DNA from 2 places in the Streptomyces sp. NPDC090021 genome. Region 1 is predicted to be linked to the other one. Evidence: riboswitches for the same ligand, from Rfam matches in the RefSeq annotation. Region 1 holds a riboswitch; the other holds the start of a gene.
The links. A riboswitch is a leader RNA that binds a small molecule or an ion and turns the genes downstream of it on or off. The one in region 1 is predicted to bind glycine.
Positions count from the first base shown of each region.

Region 2: linked by a shared signal. The riboswitch ahead of gcvP (aminomethyl-transferring glycine dehydrogenase) and the one ahead of gcvT (glycine cleavage system aminomethyltransferase GcvT) in region 1 are both predicted to bind glycine.

Region 1 is NZ_JBIVFO010000053.1:32,782-37,193, forward strand. Features, by position in the region: gene glyA (serine hydroxymethyltransferase) at 1-977, opposite strand, end outside; gene gcvH (glycine cleavage system protein GcvH) at 993-1,373, opposite strand; gene gcvT (glycine cleavage system aminomethyltransferase GcvT) at 1,477-2,592, opposite strand; glycine riboswitch at 2,764-2,867, opposite strand; gene ACIPXC_RS31365 (AAA family ATPase) at 3,073-3,732, shown strand; gene ACIPXC_RS31370 (enhanced serine sensitivity protein SseB) at 3,835-4,412, shown strand, end outside.
Region 2 is NZ_JBIVFO010000029.1:95,129-99,540, reverse strand. Features, by position in the region: gene ACIPXC_RS23325 (DNA polymerase IV) at 1-868, shown strand, start outside; gene ACIPXC_RS23320 (PRC-barrel domain-containing protein) at 885-1,250, opposite strand; glycine riboswitch at 1,363-1,461, shown strand; gene gcvP (aminomethyl-transferring glycine dehydrogenase) at 1,656-4,412, shown strand, end outside.

The DNA.
Region 1 (4,412 bases):
CGCAGGTCGACCAGGACCAGGTGCACGTCGGTGCCGCCGGTGAGGACGTCCACGCCCACGGCCTTGACGTCGTCCTGGACCAGACGGGCGGCGAGGATCTTCGCGCCCTCCAGGGTGCGCTCCTGGCGCTCCTTGAACTCGGGCGAGGCCGCGACCTTGAAGGAGACGGCCTTGGCCGCGATCACGTGCTCCAGCGGGCCGCCCTGCTGACCGGGGAAGACCGCGGAGTTGATCTTCTTGGCCAGTTCCTGCGTCGACAGGATGACACCGCCGCGCGGACCGCCGAGGGTCTTGTGCGTGGTGGTGGTCACGACGTGGGCGTGCGGCACCGGGTTCGGGTGCAGGCCCGCGGCGACCAGGCCGGCGAAGTGCGCCATGTCGACCATCAGGTACGCGCCGACCTCGTCCGCGATGCGGCGGAAGGCGGCGAAGTCGAGCTGGCGCGGGTAGGCGGACCAGCCGGCGACGATCAGCTGCGGCTTGGACTCCTTGGCGAGGCGCTCGACCTCGGACATGTCCACCTCGCCGGACTCGTCCACGTGGTACGGGACCACGTTGTAGAGCTTGCCGGAGAAGTTGATCTTCATGCCGTGGGTCAGGTGACCACCGTGGGCCAGGTTGAGGCCCATGATCGTGTCGCCCGGCTTGAGCAGCGCGAACATCGCGGCGGCGTTCGCCTGCGCACCGGAGTGCGGCTGGACGTTCGCGGCCTCGGCGCCGAACAGCGCCTTGATGCGGTCGATCGCGATCTGCTCGACCACGTCGACGTGCTCGCAGCCGCCGTAGTAGCGGCGGCCCGGGTAGCCCTCGGCGTACTTGTTGGTGAGGACCGAGCCCTGGGCCTCCATGACGGCGACCGGAGCGAAGTTCTCCGACGCGATCATCTCCAGGGTGGACTGCTGGCGCACGAGCTCCGCGTCGACGGCGGCGGCGACGTCGGGGTCGAGCTCGTGGAGAGGGGTGTTCAGTACAGACATCAGGGTCCCCTGGGGTCAGTTACCGGCGGTGAGCTTGGTGTACTCCTCGAAGGAGAGCGCGTCCTTGGGCTCCTCGGAGAGACGGACCTTGAACAGCCAGCCGCCCTCGAACGGGGCGGTGTTCACGAGCGCCGGGTCGTCGACGACGTCCTGGTTGGCCTCGACGATCTCGCCGGAGACCGGGGAGTACAGGTCGCTGACCGACTTGGTCGACTCCAGCTCGCCGCAGGTCTCGCCCTCGGTCACGGTGTCGCCGACCTCGGGGAGCTGGGCGTAGACGACGTCACCGAGCGCGTTGGCCGCGAACTCCGTGATGCCGACCGTCGCGACGCCGTCCACGACGTCCGACAGCCACTCGTGCTCCTTGGTGTAACGCAGCTTCTCGGGGTTGCTCATGGCCTGATTCTCCTGGATGCGGGGGAGTGGATACGAACTGCGGTCTTGGGTACTGAGACGGCGCCGTACCGGTACACGGACGGCGGACGTCGTGCGCGGAGGGCTACTTCTGCCGCTTGTAGAACGGCAGCGCCACGACCTCGTACGGCTCATGCGTACCGCGAATGTCGACGCCGACGCCGGAGGTGCCGGGCGCGGCGTGCTCCGCGTCCACGTACGCCATGGCGATCGGCTTGCCCAGCGTCGGGGACGGGGCCCCCGAGGTGACCTCGCCGACGACCTCGCCGCCGAAGGTGACGGCGAAGCCGGCGCGCGGGACGCGGCGGCCCTCGGCGATCAGGCCGACCAGCTTGCGGGGCGCCTTGGTCGCGGCCTTCTCGGCGGCGGCCTCCAGGGCGGCGCGGCCGACGAAGTCACCCTCCTTCTCGAACTTCACCACCCGGCCCAGACCCGCGTCGAACGGGGTCAGGGAGGTGGTCAGCTCGTGCCCGTACAGCGGCATGCCCGCTTCCAGGCGCAGGGTGTCGCGGCAGGACAGGCCGGCCGGGACCAGGCCGACGCCCTCGCCGGCCTTGGTCAGCGCCTGCCACAGCTCCACGGCGTGCTCGGGGGCGACGAACAGCTCGAAGCCGTCCTCGCCGGTGTAGCCCGTACGCGCGATCAGCGCGGGCACGCCCGCGACGGTGCCCGGCAGGCCGGCGTAGTACTTCAGGCCGTCCAGGTCGGCGTCGGTGAGCGAGGCCAGGATGCCGGGGGACTCCGGGCCCTGCACCGCGATCAGCGCGTAGGCGTCGCGGTCGTCGCGGACCTCGGTGTCGAAGCCCGCGGCGCGCTCGGTCAGGGCGTCGAGGACCACCTGGGCGTTGGAGGCGTTGGCGACGACCATGTACTCGGTCTCGCCGAGGCGGTAGACGATCAGGTCGTCGACGATCCCGCCGTCCTCCTGGCAGATGTGCGTGTAGCGGGCGCGGCCGACGCCGACGGTCGAGATGTTGCCGACCAGCGCGTAGTCCAGGGCCTTGACGGCCTCCGGGCCGGTCAGCGTGATCTCGCCCATGTGGGACAGGTCGAAGAGACCGGCCCTGGTGCGGACGGCGTTGTGCTCGTCGCGCTCGCTGGCGTACCGCAGCGGCATGTCCCAGCCCGCGAAATCGGTCATGGTCGCACCGAGCGAGCGGTGCAGCGCATCGAGGGCGGTCAGGCGGGGGGCAGTGCTCATGGGTGTGGCTCCCGGGTCCCAGGGCATCGACATGACATGACGAGGACGTTCCTCCCCATCTGTCATCGGAACCTGAGAGGTTCGCCGAGAGTTCCGCCGATTGTCCGATCGCCGGTCACTCCGACTTGCACCTTGGGTGGAGCTGCCGCGCAGCTCGCTTTTCAGATCTGCCTCATCCACGCGGTACGGGGCCTGAGAGATTCAAGGGAGGTTCTTGCTCCTTCGGCGCCCGAGCACGGCCTTGCGGCGTGCCGGGACTCTCCCGCGCGGATTCAAGCGGCCGGTATGCAGTTGGTCCAGATGGCGCACATCATTGCACGGCATGTCCGTGATCGGGGGTCGGGGTCCGAAAGTTCGTATGCCCGTCCGAGCGGGCGGAGCGGAACCGGACATGCCGATTACCGTCTCTTTACACTCAGTGGGGAAGGGCCCCGGTGGCCCTATGCGGGGGAGGCGAGCACTGTGCGGAGATTCGGACCGGTGACGACGACGGGAACCGTGGACACGGTGCCGGCGCAGCGGCGCGGCGCGCGTGAGCGCAGGCGGACGGCCGACGGCGGCATCGGCCTCGTGCACGACCTGCGTGGCCCGGCGCTGCCCGGACCCCGGCGGCTCGGCTTCGCCGAGGGCGACATCGTCGTGGTCTCCGGGCTGCCCGGCGGCGGCAAGAGCACGCTGATCAAGCGGGCCGCGCCGGAGGGCGGGGCGGTCGACTCCCAGGACACCCGGGAGCGCTGGGAGCGCCGGATGCCCGCCGCGCTGCCGTACGCGGTCTACCGCCCGCTGGTGCGCGCCGCGCACTACTGGGGGCTGTACCGGATCCTGCGCTCCGGCGCCTCCGTGGTCGTCCACGACTGCGGCACCCAGAGCTGGGTGCGCGCCCTGCTGGCCGCGGCCGCCCGCCGCCGGGGCCGGGCCCTGCACCTCGTCCTCCTGGACAGCAGCCCCGAGGAGGCCCTCTCCGGGCAGGCCGCGCGGGGCCGCGGGGTGTCCGCCTACGCCTTCGCCCGCCACCGCGGCGCCGTCGGCCGCCTGCTGCGCGACGCCGAGGCGGGCCGCCCGCCCGCCGGCTGCGCCTCGGCGACCCTGCTGGACCGCCGCTCGGCCGCCGCCGTGACGGGCATCGGCTTCCGGGACTGACCTCACCCGGAGCCCCGGCGGCGGCGCCCGCCCCGGGGCCGGTACCCTGCGGGTCGACACGCGCGGGAGCGCAACGACGGACCGGACGGGGGCAAGGGGCGGATGCAGGGCAGCGGCTGGCCGGGGAATGAGCTGGAGCAGGTGCTCGGGGCGGCGCTCGGGCAGCCGGACGCCGGCGGCCGGATCCTGGAGGTGCTCGGGCGCAGCCAGGTGTGGGTGCCGCTGCCGGGCGGCGGCCCGGACGCGGCCGGGCCCGACGCGGCCGGCCTGGACCTGCCCACCATGGACATCGGCGGGGCGGCGTACGTGCCCGTCTACAGCTCCGAGGCCCAGTTCCTCGCCTGTGTCGGTCCCGGCATGGACTTCGCGGTGGCCCCGGCGGTCGAGTTCGCCCGCGGACTGCCCCCGCAGCTCGGCATCGCGGTCAATCCGGAGGGCGCCGTCGGCGTCCCGCTGCCCCCGCCGGCCGTTGCGGAGCTCTGCCGCGCCGGGCGCAGCGCGCTCGACGGTCCCGCCACCGGCGGCCGCGTACGGCTCTTCGAGCCCGACTGGCAGGACGACCCGGTGGACTTCCTGGCCGCGGCCGGTGAGGAGTTCCGCGCCACCGGCCTCGTCGCCGCGGCGCACCGCTGCCTCGCCAGTGTGGAGGGAGGGGACCCGGAACTGTTCATCGGTGTCCG
Region 2 (4,412 bases), on a different contig from region 1:
TGCCGGGATCACCACGGTGGGGGAGCTGGTGGAGGCCGGGGAGGACGAGCTGGTCCGGATGATCGGGCGCGCCCACGGCGCGGGGCTGTACCGGATGGCGCTGGGGCTGGACGACCGGGCGGTGGTCGCGGAGCGGGACGCGAAGTCGGTGTCGGTCGAGGACACCTTCGACGTGGACCTGCACGACCGGGTGCGGATCCGGGGCGAGGTGCAGCGGCTCGCCGACCGGTGCGTGACGCGGTTGCGGAACTCCGGGCACTCGGGGCGCACGATCGTGCTCAAGGTGCGGCGCTACGACTTCTCCACCCTGACGCGGTCCGAGACCCTGCGGGGGCCCACGGACGATCCGGGAGTGGTGCGGGAGGCGGTCGCGCGGCTGCTGGAGGCGGTGGACACCACGGGCGGGGTGCGATTGCTCGGGGTGGGGGTGACGGGGCTCGCCGACTACACGCAGGAGGACCTCTTCGCGCAGTCGCTCGCCGCCGGATCGGACGTGGCGGACGCGGCGGGCGGTACGGACGCGGCGGGCGGTGCCGGAGGTGCGGGCGGTGCCGGCGGTGCGGACCGTACGGGAGCCGCAGTCGGGAGGGCCGAGCCGGAGGCGGCGGACGGGGCCGCCGGGGCTCCGGAGAGACCGGAGCCGCCCGGGGAGCCCCAGGAGGCTCCGGAGCGGCGCTGGGCGGCCGGGAGCGACGTACGGCACGTCCTGTACGGGCCGGGATGGGTGCAGGGCAGCGGGGTCGGGAGGGTGACCGTGCGGTTCGAGCAGCCCGGATCGGAGCCCGGCCGGGTACGGACCTTCCGGGTGGACGACCCCGACCTGGAGCCGTCCGACCCGCTGCCGCTGGTGGGGGACACCTCCGGATGAGGGCCCCGGGGCGGACTCAGCCCTCGTCGCCCGCCAGGCGGCCGAAGTCGCGGTGGAAGTCGGACGGCAGGGTCGTGTCCAGGCCGTAGTGGTGGTAGAGCTGGAGTTCCTGCTCGGGAGAGAGGTGTCGGCCGACGCCGAAATCCGGTGCGTCCTTGATGAGGGAGCGCTCGAAGGGCACCCGCAGGGTTTCGCCGACCATCTCGCTCGGCTCCAGCGGGACGAAGGCGTCCCGGCCGAACAGGCCGGTGCGGACGGCGGCCCATTCCGGGACACCCGTGGCATCGTCGAGGTAGACCTCGTCGATGGTGCCGATCTTGGCACCGTTGCGGTCGAACGCCTTGCGGCCGATCAGGCTGCGCGGATCGATGTCGGTCTGCACGGTCCCTCCAAATGGTCGCAACTGCTCCCCAATGACTACAGAAGTGCATTTCCGCAGCGGAGGCCACTCGGGGAGCCCCTTGAACCCCGCTGGTAGTCTGGGTGACGGCTGTCGACCCTGTGCGGGAGAGTCCTCCGAGTGAGCAAGACGGAGGCGCCGAAGGAGCAAATCCTCCCCGGAATCTCTCAGGCATACGTACCGCACGGACGAGGCCACTCTGGAAAGCAGGGCGGGTACCGGGCGCAGTGCCGGTCCCCCTCCTCACCGACGGTGAAAGCCGGATCCCGCGGGCGACCCCCGCGACTTCCGGTGAAACTCTCAGGTGCAGATGACAGAGGGGGAGGCCGTCCGGGTGCCCGCGCCGTGGTGCCCCTCGCAGGTCATATGACCAGGAGGCCTCCGTACATGACCGCCAACCGCATTCCGCTCTCCCAGCTGGAGCGAGGCATCCCCTTCGAACAGCGCCACATCGGCCCTGATGCCGAGGCGCAGGCGAAGATGCTCGCCCAGGTGGGCTACGGCTCCCTGGACGAACTGACCGCCGCCGCGGTACCGGATGTGATCAAGACCGCCGAGGCCCTCGCCCTGCCCGAGGCGCGGACCGAGGCCGAGGTGCTCGCCGAGCTGCGCTCGCTCGCCGACCGCAACCAGGTCCTCTCCTCCATGATCGGTCTCGGCTACTACGGGACCTTCACCCCGCCGGTCATCCTCCGCAACGTCATGGAGAACCCGGCCTGGTACACGGCGTACACGCCCTACCAGCCGGAGATCTCGCAGGGCCGCCTGGAGGCCCTCCTGAACTTCCAGACCGTCGTCGCCGACCTCACCGGCCTGCCGACCTCCGGCGCCTCGCTGCTCGACGAGGGCACCGCTGCCGCCGAGGCCATGACCCTGGCCCGCCGTGTGGGCAAGGTCAAGGGCAACGTCTTCCTCGTCGACGCCGACGCCCTGCCGCAGACCGTCGCCGTCATCGAGACCCGCGCCGAGCCGATCGGCATCGAGGTCGTCGTCGCCGACCTCTCCGACGGCATCCCCGCCGAGATCGCCGAGCGCGGCGTCTACGGCGTCCTGCTCCAGTACCCCGGTGCCTCCGGCGCCGTCCGGGACATCAAGCCGGTCATCGACCAGGCGCACGAGCTCGGTGCCGTCGTCACCGTCTCGGCCGACCTGCTCGCCCTGACCCTGCTGGAGTCCCCGGGCGCCCTCGGCGCGGACATCGCCGTCGGCACCACCCAGCGCTTCGGCGTCCCGATGGGCTTCGGCGGACCGCACGCCGGCTACATGGCCGTCCAGGACAAGCACGCCCGCTCGCTGCCCGGCCGCCTCGTCGGCGTCTCGGTGGACGCGGACGGCAACAAGGCGTACCGCCTGGCCCTGCAGACCCGTGAGCAGCACATCCGCCGCGAGAAGGCCACCAGCAACATCTGCACCGCGCAGGTGCTGCTCGCCGTCATGGCCGGCATGTACGCCGTCTACCACGGCCCGGACGGCCTGCGGACGATCGCCCGCCGGACCCACCGCTACGCGACGCTGCTCGCCGCGGGCCTGCAGGCAGGCGGGGTGGAGACGGTGCACGGCTCCTACTTCGACACGGTCACCGCCCGGGTTCCCGGCCGAGCGGCCGAGGTCGTCGCCGCCGCCCGCGAGGGCGGGGTCAACCTGTACCGGGTCGACGCCGACCTCGTCTCGATCAGCTGCGACGAGACCACCCTGCGCGCCGACATCGAGGCCGTCTGGGCCGCCTTCGGCGTCACCGCCGACATCGAGGCGCTCGACGAGTCCACGGCCGACACCCTGCCCGAAGGCCTGCTGCGCTCGGACGACTACCTGACGCACCCGGTCTTCCACCAGCACCGCTCCGAGACCGCGATGCTGCGCTACCTGCGCAAGCTCTCGGACAAGGACTACGCGCTGGACCGCGGCATGATCCCGCTGGGCTCCTGCACCATGAAGCTCAACGCGACCACCGAGATGGAGCCGGTGACCTGGCCCGAGTTCGGCCAGCTGCACCCCTTCGCCCCGGCGGAGCAGGCCGAGGGCTACCTCACGCTCATCAACGAGCTGGAGGAACGTCTCTGCGAGGTCACCGGCTACGACAAGGTCTCCATCCAGCCGAACGCCGGCTCCCAGGGCGAGCTCGCCGGTCTGCTGGCCGTGCGCGCCTACCACCGCGCCAACGGTGACGAGCAGCGCACCATCTGCCTGATCCCGTCCTCCGCGCACGGCACCAACGCCGCCAGCGCCGTGATGGCCGGTATGAAGGTCGTCGTCGTCAAGACCGCCGACGACGGCGAGGTGGACGCGGACGACCTGCGCGCCAAGATCGAGCAGCACCGCGACGAGCTCGCCGTGCTGATGATCACCTACCCGTCCACGCACGGTGTGTTCGAGGAGCACGTCGCCGACATCTGCGCCCAGGTGCACGAGGCCGGCGGCCAGGTCTACGTCGACGGTGCCAACCTGAACGCCCTGGTGGGCCTGGCCAAGCCGGGTCACTTCGGCGGCGACGTCTCGCACCTGAACCTGCACAAGACCTTCTGCATCCCGCACGGCGGCGGCGGCCCGGGCGTCGGCCCGGTCGGCGTCCGGGCGCACCTCGCCCCGTACCTGCCGAACCACCCCCTCCAGCCGACCGCCGGTCCGGAGACGGGCGTCGGCCCGATCTCGGCCGCTCCGTGGGGCTCGGCCGGCATCCTGCCGATCTCCTGGTCGTACGTGCGCCTCATGGGCGGCGAGGGCCTCAAGCGCGCCACCCAGGTGGCGGTGCTCGGTGCCAACTACATCGCCAAGCGCCTGGAGCCGCACTACCCGGTGCTCTACACCGGCCCGGGCAACCTGGTCGCGCACGAGTGCATCATCGACCTGCGCCCGCTGTCGAAGGCCACGGGCGTCAGCGTGGACGACATCGCCAAGCGTCTGATCGACTACGGATTCCACGCGCCGACGATGTCCTTCCCGGTCGCCGGCACGCTGATGATCGAGCCGACGGAGTCGGAGGACCTCACCGAGATCGACCGGTTCTGCGACGCGATGATCGCCATCCGCGGCGAGATCGAGCGGGTCGCGGGCGGCGAGTGGCCGGCCGACGACAACCCGCTGGCCAACGCCCCGCACACGGCCGCCGCGCTGGGCGGCGAGTGGAACCACCCGTACAGCCGGGAC